One region of the Streptomyces thioluteus genome, then DNA from elsewhere that is predicted to be linked to it. Evidence: riboswitches for the same ligand, from Rfam matches in the RefSeq annotation. Region 1 holds a riboswitch; each other region holds the start of a gene.

Region 1 (3,264 bases):
GGGCAGGCGCAGCCGGAAGAAGACGTCCTGGAGACCCATCAGGCCCAGACCGACCGGCCGCCAGCGGGAGTTGGAGGCGCCCGCCTGCTCGGTCGGGTAGAAGTTGATGTCCACGACGCGGTCGAGGAAGGTCACGGCGGTGCGGACGGTGCGGTCGAGCCGCTCCCAGTCCATCTCGCCGTCGGCGCCCAGGTGGGCCGCGAGGTTGACCGAACCCAGGTTGCAGACCGCGGTCTCGCCGTCGTTCGTGACCTCCAGGATCTCCGTGCAGAGGTTGGAGGAGTGGACGACCTGGCCGGGCTCGGCGGTCTGGTTGGCGGTGCGGTTGGCGGCGTCCTTGAACGTCATCCAGCCGTTGCCGGTCTGCGCGAGCGTCCGCATCATGCGGGCGTAGAGCACCCGGGCCGGGATGGTCTTGACGGCCTTGCCCGCGGCCTCGTATGCGCGGTACGCGGCGTCGAACTCGTCGCCGTAGAGGTCCACCAGGTCCGGGGTGTCCGCCGGGGAGAACAGCGACCACTCGGCGTCCGCCTCGACCCGGCGCATGAACTCGTCCGGGATCCAGTGCGCGATGTTGAGGTTGTGCGTGCGGCGCGCCTCCTCACCGGTGTTGTCGCGGAGCTCCAGGAACTCCTCGATGTCCGCGTGCCACGTCTCCAGGTAGACGCAGGCCGCGCCCTTGCGCCGGCCGCCCTGGTTGACGGCCGCGACCGAGGCGTCGAGGGTGCGCAGGAACGGCACGATGCCGTTGGAGTGCCCGTTGGTGCCGCGGATCAGCGAACCGCGGGAGCGGATGCGGGAGTACGACAGGCCGATGCCGCCCGCGTGCTTCGACAGCCGCGCCACCTGGTGGTAGCGGTCGTAGATCGAGTCCAGCTCGTCCAGCGGCGAGTCCAGCAGGTAGCAGGACGACATCTGGGGGTGCCGCGTACCGGAGTTGAAGAGCGTGGGGGAGGACGGGAGGTACGAGAGCGTGCTGGTGAGGCGGTAGAGCTCGGCGACGTCCTCCAGCGCCCGCTCCGAGTGGTCCTCGGCCAGGCCGCAGGCCACGCGCAGCAGGAAGTGCTGCGGGGTCTCGATCACGTTCCGGGTGATCGGGTGGCGGAGCAGGTAGCGGCTGTGCAGGGTGCGCAGGCCGAAGTAGCCGAAGCGGTCGTCGGCGCCGTCGGTCAGGGCGGCGTCCACCAGCGCGTCCAGCCGCCGGGCGTGGGTGCGCACGAAGGCGGCGGTGTCGTCGGCGATCAGGCCCTCGCGGTGCCCGGTCTCCACGGAGGCGGAGAAGGAGACCGCGCCCTGCCCGGCCGCCTCCTGGGCGATGGCGAGCGTGAGGAGGCGCGCGGCGAGCCGCGAGTACTCGGGCTCCTCGCCGATCAGCCCGGCCGCGGCCTCGGTGGCCAGCGAGCGCAGTTCGGCCTCGTCCGATCCGGCGTGCCGGCCGCGCAGCGCGGCGGCGGCGACCTTGCCGGGGTCGGTGGCGGGGAGGTCGGCGGTGAGTTCCGTCAGGGTGCGCAGCAGCGCGGTCCCGGGGCCGTCGGCGGATGCCGCCGCCTGCGCTGAGACCGGATCGACGGGCGCGATCGTCACGTGTTGCTCTCCCTCACTCGGCTGGAGGCCGCTCGGGAGCGCACGGGGCCGCGCACGGGCATGCGGGGCACCGTACGAGGCGTACGGGAGCATGCGCGCAGGCGTCCACCGGCCCAACCCTCGAGGCCCGGACGTGTTCGACACCGCACGCCGGTGGACCGGCGAGGGCGCACTGTCGTCAGGTCTTCGGACTGCTGTGTGGGCGCAATGTGCCCACACGTACACCGTTGCGGGACAGTTCCGGATTTCCACCGGATTCCCCTGCGGCGACAGCGAGGACGAGCATACATCTAGTGGCGACGGTGGCGTGTACCCCCACATGTTGTGTCGGCGCGTCATGAGGTGGTCGCGGAATGTGCTAACGGGTGCGCCGCCGGGGGCGGTTTCCCGGGCCGCGTTCGCGTCCGTGACGGGCCGGCGCGAGGCAGGGCGGGGGAACGGGGGCGTCGTTTCGCGAATGCGTAGCCGCGGGGCGCGTGGCGGTGGCGCGTCCTCGGCCGGGCGCGGGCCGCGGCCGGCCGGCACTGACTTTTGTCATCTCCGGCCGGTGACGGGCGGATCTGCCGCCGGGGGGCGGGGGCCGGAATGATCGTGGGTGTCGGACGGGACGGCGACACCACGACAGGGGCGGACATCATGAGCGGGACCATCACCGAGCAGCAGACCGGGATCGAGGCCGGGGCCGGGCAGGGCGTGCCCGACCCGGAGCTGAAGCCGCTTCCGGTGTGGTTCTTCGCCTTCGAGGGGGCCATGGGGGCCGCCTTCGACCTCTACAAGGCGTGGGACGGGGCCTGGATGGTCCTCGCCGGGCTGGGGGCGGTGAACGTCGCGGTGGGGCTGACGGTCCTGCGGCGGCGCAGGAAGCTGCTCAAGGCCCTGCTGAAGAACTCCCGCACCCGGAAGATCCTCTTCGGGCTCATCGGGCTGCGGGTCGCGCTGCACGTCGTGCTCGGGGCCGTGGGTGCCACCGTCGAGTCGGCGGCCGGTCATCTGGCCCTGGGGCTGGTGATGTCCGCGCTGACGGTGGGGCTGCTCTGGTTCGACCAGCGGGTCTCTTTCCGGGCGCTCGGTCTGACGCCGTCCGGTACGGCCGCCTGAGGGGGGCGGAGGGGAACGGTGGGGCCCGTGGTGCGCTCGCGCACCACGGGCCCCACCGTTTCCAGGTGACCGTTTCTCAGTGACCGCCCGGTGCCCCCGCCGTGGCCGGCGGCAGCTCCACCGCCACGTCCGGGTCGCCCGCGTCCGCCGTGTAGTCCGCGGGCTTCGTCTCGTCCACCCCGTCCGGGGCCTTCACGGCCTTGAGGACCAGCGTCAGCACGACCGCGACGGCGACGTTCAGGGCGAAGGCCGTCAGGCCGATGTAGCCCTTCTCCCCGATGAACGGGATGAGGTTGGTGTTGCCGAAGTGGTCCTGCGTGGCGCTCGGCGTCTCGTACGCCCGCCACGTCCCGTACGCCATGCCCACGGCCCAGCCGGCCAGCAGGGCCCAGCGGTGGAACCAGCGGGTGAACAGGCCGCCCACCAGGGCGGGGACGGTCTGGAGGATCCAGATGCCGCCCAGCAGCTGGAAGTTGATGGCCACGGTCTTGTCCATGGTGAGGACGAAGACCAGCGCGCCCACCTTCACCAGGAGGGACGCCAGTTTGGACACCTTCGCCTCGTGCTCGGGCGTCGCGTCCT
Region 2 (3,264 bases), on a different contig from region 1:
CGGTGGTGAGCACCTCGCCGGGCGGGCCGGACGCGACGAGGCGGCCGCCGGCGACGACGTGCAGGACGTCGCAGTGGGTCGCGGCCAGGTTGAGGTCGTGCAGGGCGGCCAGCACGGTGAGCCCGGACTCCCGTACCAGCGCGAGGACTTCGAGCTGCTGGCTGATGTCCAGGTGGTTGGTCGGCTCGTCCAGCACCAGCACCTTCGGCTGCTGGGCCAGGGCGCGGGCGATCAGCACGCGCTGCTTCTCGCCGCCGGAGAGGGTGAGGAAGCCGCGCTCGGCGAGGTGTCCGGCGCCGACGCGCTCCAGGGCCGACGCGCAGACCTCCCGGTCCTCGGTGCTCGTCCGCAGGGCCGACCGCTGGTGCGGCAGCCGGCCCATGGCGACGATCTCGGCGACGGTGAAGTCGAATTCGCTGCCCGACTCCTGCGGCAGCGCCGCGAGCCGCCGGGCCCCCTCGCGGGCGTCGAGGGCGTGCGCGTCGTCGCCGTCCAGCAGCACCCGCCCGTGTGTGGGCCGCAGCGCGCGGTAGACGCATCGGAGCAGGGTGGACTTGCCGCTGCCGTTGGGCCCGACGATGCCGACGAACTCGCCGGATCCGACGCGCAGTTCGACGTCCCGGACCAGCCGGGCGCCGGCGATCTCGACGGACAGGTCCTCGATGTCGACGCGCATCAGGCACCCCCGAAGACGTAGCCGCGGCGGCGCATCAGCAGGACGAAGCAGGGCACCCCGATCACCGAGGTGATCACCCCGACGGGCAGCTCGATCGGGGCCAGCAGCAGCCGTGAGACGACGTCCACCCACACCAGCAGCACCGCGCCCAGCAGCGGCGCGACGGCCAGCACCCGGCGGTGGTCGGCGCCGACCAGCATCCGGGCGGCGTGCGGGACCATCAGCCCGACGAACCCGATGGCGCCGCTGACCGCGACCACGGCCCCGGTGACGGCCGCCACCATGACGAACAGCACCCGGCGCCGCCGCTCGGGGTCCACGCCCAGCGCGGAGGACGTCTCGTCGCCCATGGCCAGGACGTTCAGACCGCGGGCCGTGCGGAAGAGGTAGCCGAGGCCGAGGAGGACGGCCGCGGCGGCCAGCGGGACGGACTGCCAGCTCGCCCCGCCCAGGCTGCCCAGCAGCCACATCATCGCGGAGCGGGCCGCGTCGCCCCGGTCCGCGCTGAAGACCATCAGCGCGGTGATCGCGGAGAAGCCGTAGTACATGGCCGTACCGGTGAGCACCAGCCGCAGCGGCGTCAGCCCGTGCCGGGTGCGGGCGGCGGCGTACACCAGGGCCATGGAGGCCAGCGCCGAGAGGAACGCGGCGCTGGACAGCGCCCAGACGCCGAGCGAGCCGAGCGCGCCGAAGAGCAGCACCGTGTTGGCGCCGACGGCGGCCCCGGAGGAGATGCCGAGGACGAACGGGTCGGCGAGCGCGTTGCGGATCAGCGCCTGGGTGGCCACGCCGACGGCGGAGAGCCCGGCGCCCACCACGGCGGCCAGCAGGGCGCGCGGGAAGCGGAGTTCCCAGACGATGGTGTAGGCGGAGACCTCGTCCGCCCCGATCTCCCCGCCGGTCAGCCCCGCGCGCAGATAGCGCAGGACGTCGCCCCAGCCGATGCCCGAGGAGCCGAGCCCCACGCAGCAGAACACGGAGACCAGCAGGGCGATGCCCAGCCCGGTCACGAGGGGTGGCAGCGGCAGCCGCCGGGACGGGGGTATGGCACCGGGGGGCATGGGGTGGTTCGCCTTCGCCTCGGGCCATGGCCTGGGCGGTACGGCGTACGCACCGAGGAGCGCCCCGCGCCGCGAGGGCGCGGGGGCCTCCCCTCGCAGTCCACGGCGAGTTGTCAGGAGCCGGCGCCGCCGCGGGTGATCGGGCTCGCAAGGGGGATGCCTTGCTTACCGTTGCGGGTCAGCGCCGGACTCTCACCGGACTTCCCCCGCGGGGCGCTGTGAGCGGCCGTCGTTACGGCTGCTCGGGGTTGTACGGGGTGCCGTCCTGGCGGAAGAAGGAGACGCCGTCGGGCAGGTCGTCCGGCAGGTTCCGGGCCCACTCCTCCAGGGCGGCGACGTCGGCGGTCTTCTTCAGCTGCGCCGACATGTAGGGGCGGAGCGGCACCTCGGGGGTGGCCTTCTCGCCGACCCACATCAGGTCGCCCTTGACGTAGCCGTAGAGGCGCTTGCCGCCGGAGTACGGGCCGGACGCGGCGGTCCGCGCGACCGCGTCCGTCACGATGTCGATCTGCGGCTTCTTGTCGGCCAGCTCGCCGTACCAGACCTCGACGATGCCCTGGTCGCGGATCATGACGACCTCGACCTGGCGGTTCTTGTCGATCCGCCAGTAGCCGCTCTCGGTCTCCAGCGGGCGCACCTTGTTGCCCTCGGCGTCGAGCACCCAGCTGTGCGACGTGTACTCCAGGAAGTCCCGGCCGTCGTGGGTGAAGGTGACTTCCTGGCCGAAGTTGCACTTCTCGGAACCGGGGAAGTCGGCGACGCCCGCACCCTCCCACTTGCCGAGGAGGAAGACGAGGGGGACCAGGTCCCGGTGCAGGTCGGAGGGAATCTCGATCATGAGCTCAGACGATCTGTAGGGGTGAACAAGGAGGTCAGCGCTGGCCCTGGTACAGCTTCTTCCAGGTCAGCCCGGCGAACGCGAGAACGCCGACGGCGACCAGGACCAGCAGGGCGGTGAAGAAAGCCTCAAGCACGAGCGCGCTCCTCGGTCGGAGTGAGGGTGTTTACGGACCGGGTCGAGTCTAGTCGGAGGGGCTGCCCCCGGCTCTGTGAGGTCCGTCCCGGCCCGCGGGGAGCGCCCCCTAGAGTGACCCCATGCGGAAGAAGCTCGTGATCAAGGTGACGGCGGGCGCGGACGCGCCCGAGCGGTGCTCGCAGGCGTTCACGGTGGCGGCCGTCGCCGTGGCCAGCGGGGTCGAGGTGTCTCTCTGGCTGACCGGTGAGTCGTCCTGGTTCGCGCTGCCGGGGCGGGCGGCGGAGTTCGAGCTGCCGCACGCGGCGCCGCTGCCCGAGCTGATCGACGGGATCCTGGCGGGCGGCGGGATGATCACGGTGTGCACCCAGTGCGCGGCCCGGCGGGACATCGAGGAGAAGGACCTGATCGAGGGCGCGCGGATCGCCGGCGCGCAGGTCTTCGTCGGCGAGGTCATGGCGGACGACGTGCAGGCGCTCGTGTACTGACCGGCTATCTGTGGTCCCGGTCGTCCAGTTCGTTCCACCAGCGGTCCGACTCGGGGTCCCCGGTCT
Region 3 (3,264 bases), on a different contig from region 1:
GGCGTCGGGGACTTCGGTGATCCAGGTGGACGAGCCCGCACTGCGCGAGACCCTGCCCCTGCGGGCCGCCGACCGGCCCGCCTACCTGGCGTGGGCCACCGAGGCCTTCCGGCTCAGCACGAGCGGCGTGCGCCCGGACACCCAGATCCACACCCACATGTGCTACGCCGAGTTCGGCGACATCGTCCAGGCCATCGACGACCTCGACGCCGACGTCATCAGCCTGGAGGCCGCCCGCTCCCACATGCAGGTCGCCCGCGAACTGGCCGCTCACGGCTACCCGCGAGAGGCCGGACCCGGCGTGTACGACATCCACTCCCCGCGCGTGCCCAGTACCGAGGAAGCCGCCGCGCTGCTCCGTACCGGCCTCGAGGCCATCCCCGCGGAACGGCTGTGGGTCAACCCCGACTGCGGCCTGAAGACCCGCGGTTGGCCCGAGACCCGCGCCTCCCTGGAGAGCCTGGTCGCCGCCGCCCGTACCGTCCGCGAGGAGCTCTCCGCGTCCTGACGCGTGCGCCCATCGGCCGGGGAAGGGGCATCCACGCCCCTTCCCCGGCCCGTCGACGACAGGGGAGGGAACCCGGCGTGAAGCGGCAGCCCCGGCACATCGAGGTCGACGGCGAACCCATGGTCGCGCTGAGCGTGCGCGACTTCGAGAACCTCGCTGCCATGCGCCGGCAGGTCGGCAGCCAGGGTGCGCGTCTGCGCGCGTTCCGGACGGAGCTCATCGCCCTGTCCGAGTTCCTGGAAGCCCTCGACTCGGCCCTGCACGACCGGGCGGGACACACCGGCGGACCGGCATGCGCACAGCCGTCGGCGGCGGTCGCGCGCCTCGTCCCCGACCTCCGCCGACACGTGCGCAACGCACGCCGGATCACGGGCGCCAAGCGGGACGACGCTCCCCGCGAAACCCCGCAGAACTTCCAGAGTTAGGTCTACCTTACTTCGCCCCGAGACACAACATCTGGGTCGGTGTCATCCGGTGCGACTCAAGATGTAGTGTTGCCGGTGCTGGTGGTTCGCCGGGCACTTCTGTGCCGGGCGAGGCAAGAGGGAACCCGGTGGGAATCCGGGACTGCCCCGCAGCGGTGAGTGGGAACGACCGCCGTCATACGCACTGGACCCGACGAACGGGGCCCGGGAAGCGACGGCCAGTAGGCGTCTCGTAAGGCGTGCCCGCGAGTCCGAAGACCTGCCACCTGTGCGTGCGCCGACGAGCGGCGTACGCGCTCCGAGGCCCCGAGGGAGGGCCGCGCGGCAGTCGCACGGACCGGGGTCACGCACGTCCCCGGCGTCCGTCGTACGCGCCTCGACGCTCCTCCCCTCCCGGTCCTCGGACGGACGACGTGGGAGCGAGCGAGAGGAGACGGCGGCCGATGAGCGGTCTCGTGTATTTCTCCAGCGTCTCGGAGAACACCAAGCGCTTCGTGGAGCGGCTGGGCCTGCCCGCCACGCGCATTCCCCTGCATCCGCACCGCGAGGGCATGCCGACGGTCACCGGACCGTATGTGCTGATCGTGCCGACCTACGGCGGCGGCGAGCGCGCGGGCGCGGTCCCCAAGCAGGTGATCCGCTTCCTGAACATCGAGGCCAACCGGGCCCTGTTGCGGGGCGTGATCGTCTCCGGCAACACCAACTTCGGCGCGGACTACTGCCTTGCCGGGCGGGTGATCTCGGCGAAGTGCGGGGTCCCGGAGCTGTACCGATTCGAACTGCTGGGCACGGAACGCGACGTCCGTGCCGTGAGGGAAGGACTTCAGAGGTTTTGGACACGACACCCATCGGCGGCGAGGCCGGCGGCATGACCACCCTCACCACGGACGTCACGGCATCCGCCGCCCCGCGCGAATCGGTCGGTACCCGCAAGGACTACCACGCGCTCAACGCGATGCTGAACATGTACGACTGCCACGGCAGGATCCAGTTCGACAAGGACCGCGAGGCCGTCCGGCAGTACTTCCTCCAGCACGTGAACCCCAACACGGTGGTCTTCCCGACGCTCAAGGAGAAGATCGACTACCTGATCGGGAACGACTACTACGAGGAAGCACCGATCCGGGCCTACGCCTGGGAGTTCGTCGAGGGTCTGTACCGGGAGGCGTACGCCCACGAGCACCGGTTCCGCACCTTCCTGGGCGCGTTCAAGTACTACACGTCGTACACGCTGAAGACCTTCGACGGCTCCCGCTACCTGGAGCGCTACGAGGACCGGGTCGTCGCCACCGCCCTGTACCTGGGCGCCGGCGACGAGGCGCTGGCCTCCCGGCTGGTGGACGAGATGCTGACGGGCCGCTTCCAGCCCGCCACCCCCACCTTCCTCAACGCCGGGAAGGCGCAGCGCGGCGAGCTGGTCTCCTGCTTCCTGCTGCGCGTCGAGGACAATCTGGAGTCCATCGGACGGGGCGTCAACTCCGCGCTCCAGCTGTCCAAACGGGGCGGTGGCGTGGCCCTGCTGCTGACGAACCTGCGCGAACAGGGTGCTCCGATCAAGAAGATCGAGAACCAGTCGTCCGGCGTCGTCCCGGTGATGAAGCTGCTGGAGGACTCCTTCTCGTACGCCAACCAGCTGGGGGCCCGGCAGGGCGCGGGCGCGGTGTACCTGCACGCCCATCACCCGGACATCATGCGGTTCCTGGACACCAAGCGGGAGAACGCGGACGAGAAGATCCGCATCAAGACCCTCTCACTGGGCGTGGTCGTTCCGGACATCACCTTCGAACTCGCCAAGCGCAACGAGGACATGCACCTGTTCTCGCCGTACGACGTCGAGCGCGAGTACGGCAAGCCGCTCTCGGACCTGTCGGTCGGCGAGCACTACGACGACCTGGTCGCGAATCCGCGCATCCGTAGGACCACGCTCAGTGCCCGCGAGTTCTTCAAGACGATCGCGGAGCTGCAGTTCGAGTCGGGCTACCCGTACCTGCTGTTCGAGGACACGGTCAACCGGGCCAACCCCATCCCGGGGTGGATCAACATGTCCAATCTGTGCTCGGAGATCCTCCAGGTCAACACGCCGAGCACATACGACGCCTCGCTCGGCTACGAGATGGTCGGCAGGGACATCTCCTGCAACCTCGGGTCGCTGAACATCGCCGCCGCGATGGCCTCCCCGGACCTCGGCGCCACCGTCGAGACCGCGGTGCGCGGGCTGACATCCGTCTCCGACCAGTCGTCCATCGACGCCGTGCCCTCCGTGGCCCACGGCAACGCCCTCTCGCACGCCATCGGCCTCGGCCAGATGAACCTGCACGGCTACCTCGCGTC

Evidence for each region. A riboswitch is a leader RNA that binds a small molecule or an ion and turns the genes downstream of it on or off. The one in region 1 is predicted to bind cobalamin.
Region 2: it holds a riboswitch for cobalamin, as region 1 does, so the genes downstream of both, ABD794_RS10040 (FecCD family ABC transporter permease) here and ABD794_RS07970 (ribonucleoside-diphosphate reductase subunit alpha) in region 1, are expected to answer to the same signal.
Region 3: it holds a riboswitch for cobalamin, as region 1 does, so the genes downstream of both, nrdI (class Ib ribonucleoside-diphosphate reductase assembly flavoprotein NrdI) here and ABD794_RS07970 (ribonucleoside-diphosphate reductase subunit alpha) in region 1, are expected to answer to the same signal.

What each region holds. Positions count from the first base shown of each region.
Region 1 covers NZ_BAAAXZ010000062.1:13,153-16,416, reverse strand. Annotated here, with positions in the region: partial or broken gene ABD794_RS07970 (ribonucleoside-diphosphate reductase subunit alpha) at 1-1,584, opposite strand, end outside; cobalamin riboswitch at 1,745-1,870, opposite strand; gene ABD794_RS07965 (hypothetical protein) at 2,221-2,682, shown strand; partial or broken gene mctP (monocarboxylate uptake permease MctP) at 2,759-3,264, opposite strand, start outside.
Region 2 covers NZ_BAAAXZ010000078.1:20,075-23,338, reverse strand. Annotated here, with positions in the region: gene ABD794_RS10045 (ABC transporter ATP-binding protein) at 1-676, opposite strand, end outside; gene ABD794_RS10040 (FecCD family ABC transporter permease) at 676-1,737, opposite strand; cobalamin riboswitch at 1,851-1,992, opposite strand; gene ABD794_RS10035 (heme-binding beta-barrel domain-containing protein) at 1,970-2,575, opposite strand; gene ABD794_RS10030 (DsrE family protein) at 2,833-3,198, shown strand; gene ABD794_RS10025 (DUF3099 domain-containing protein) at 3,203-3,264, opposite strand, start outside.
Region 3 covers NZ_BAAAXZ010000043.1:37,010-40,273, forward strand. Annotated here, with positions in the region: partial or broken gene metE (5-methyltetrahydropteroyltriglutamate--homocysteine S-methyltransferase) at 1-508, shown strand, start outside; gene ABD794_RS06025 (hypothetical protein) at 586-933, shown strand; cobalamin riboswitch at 999-1,214, shown strand; gene nrdI (class Ib ribonucleoside-diphosphate reductase assembly flavoprotein NrdI) at 1,377-1,805, shown strand; gene nrdE (class 1b ribonucleoside-diphosphate reductase subunit alpha) at 1,766-3,264, shown strand, end outside.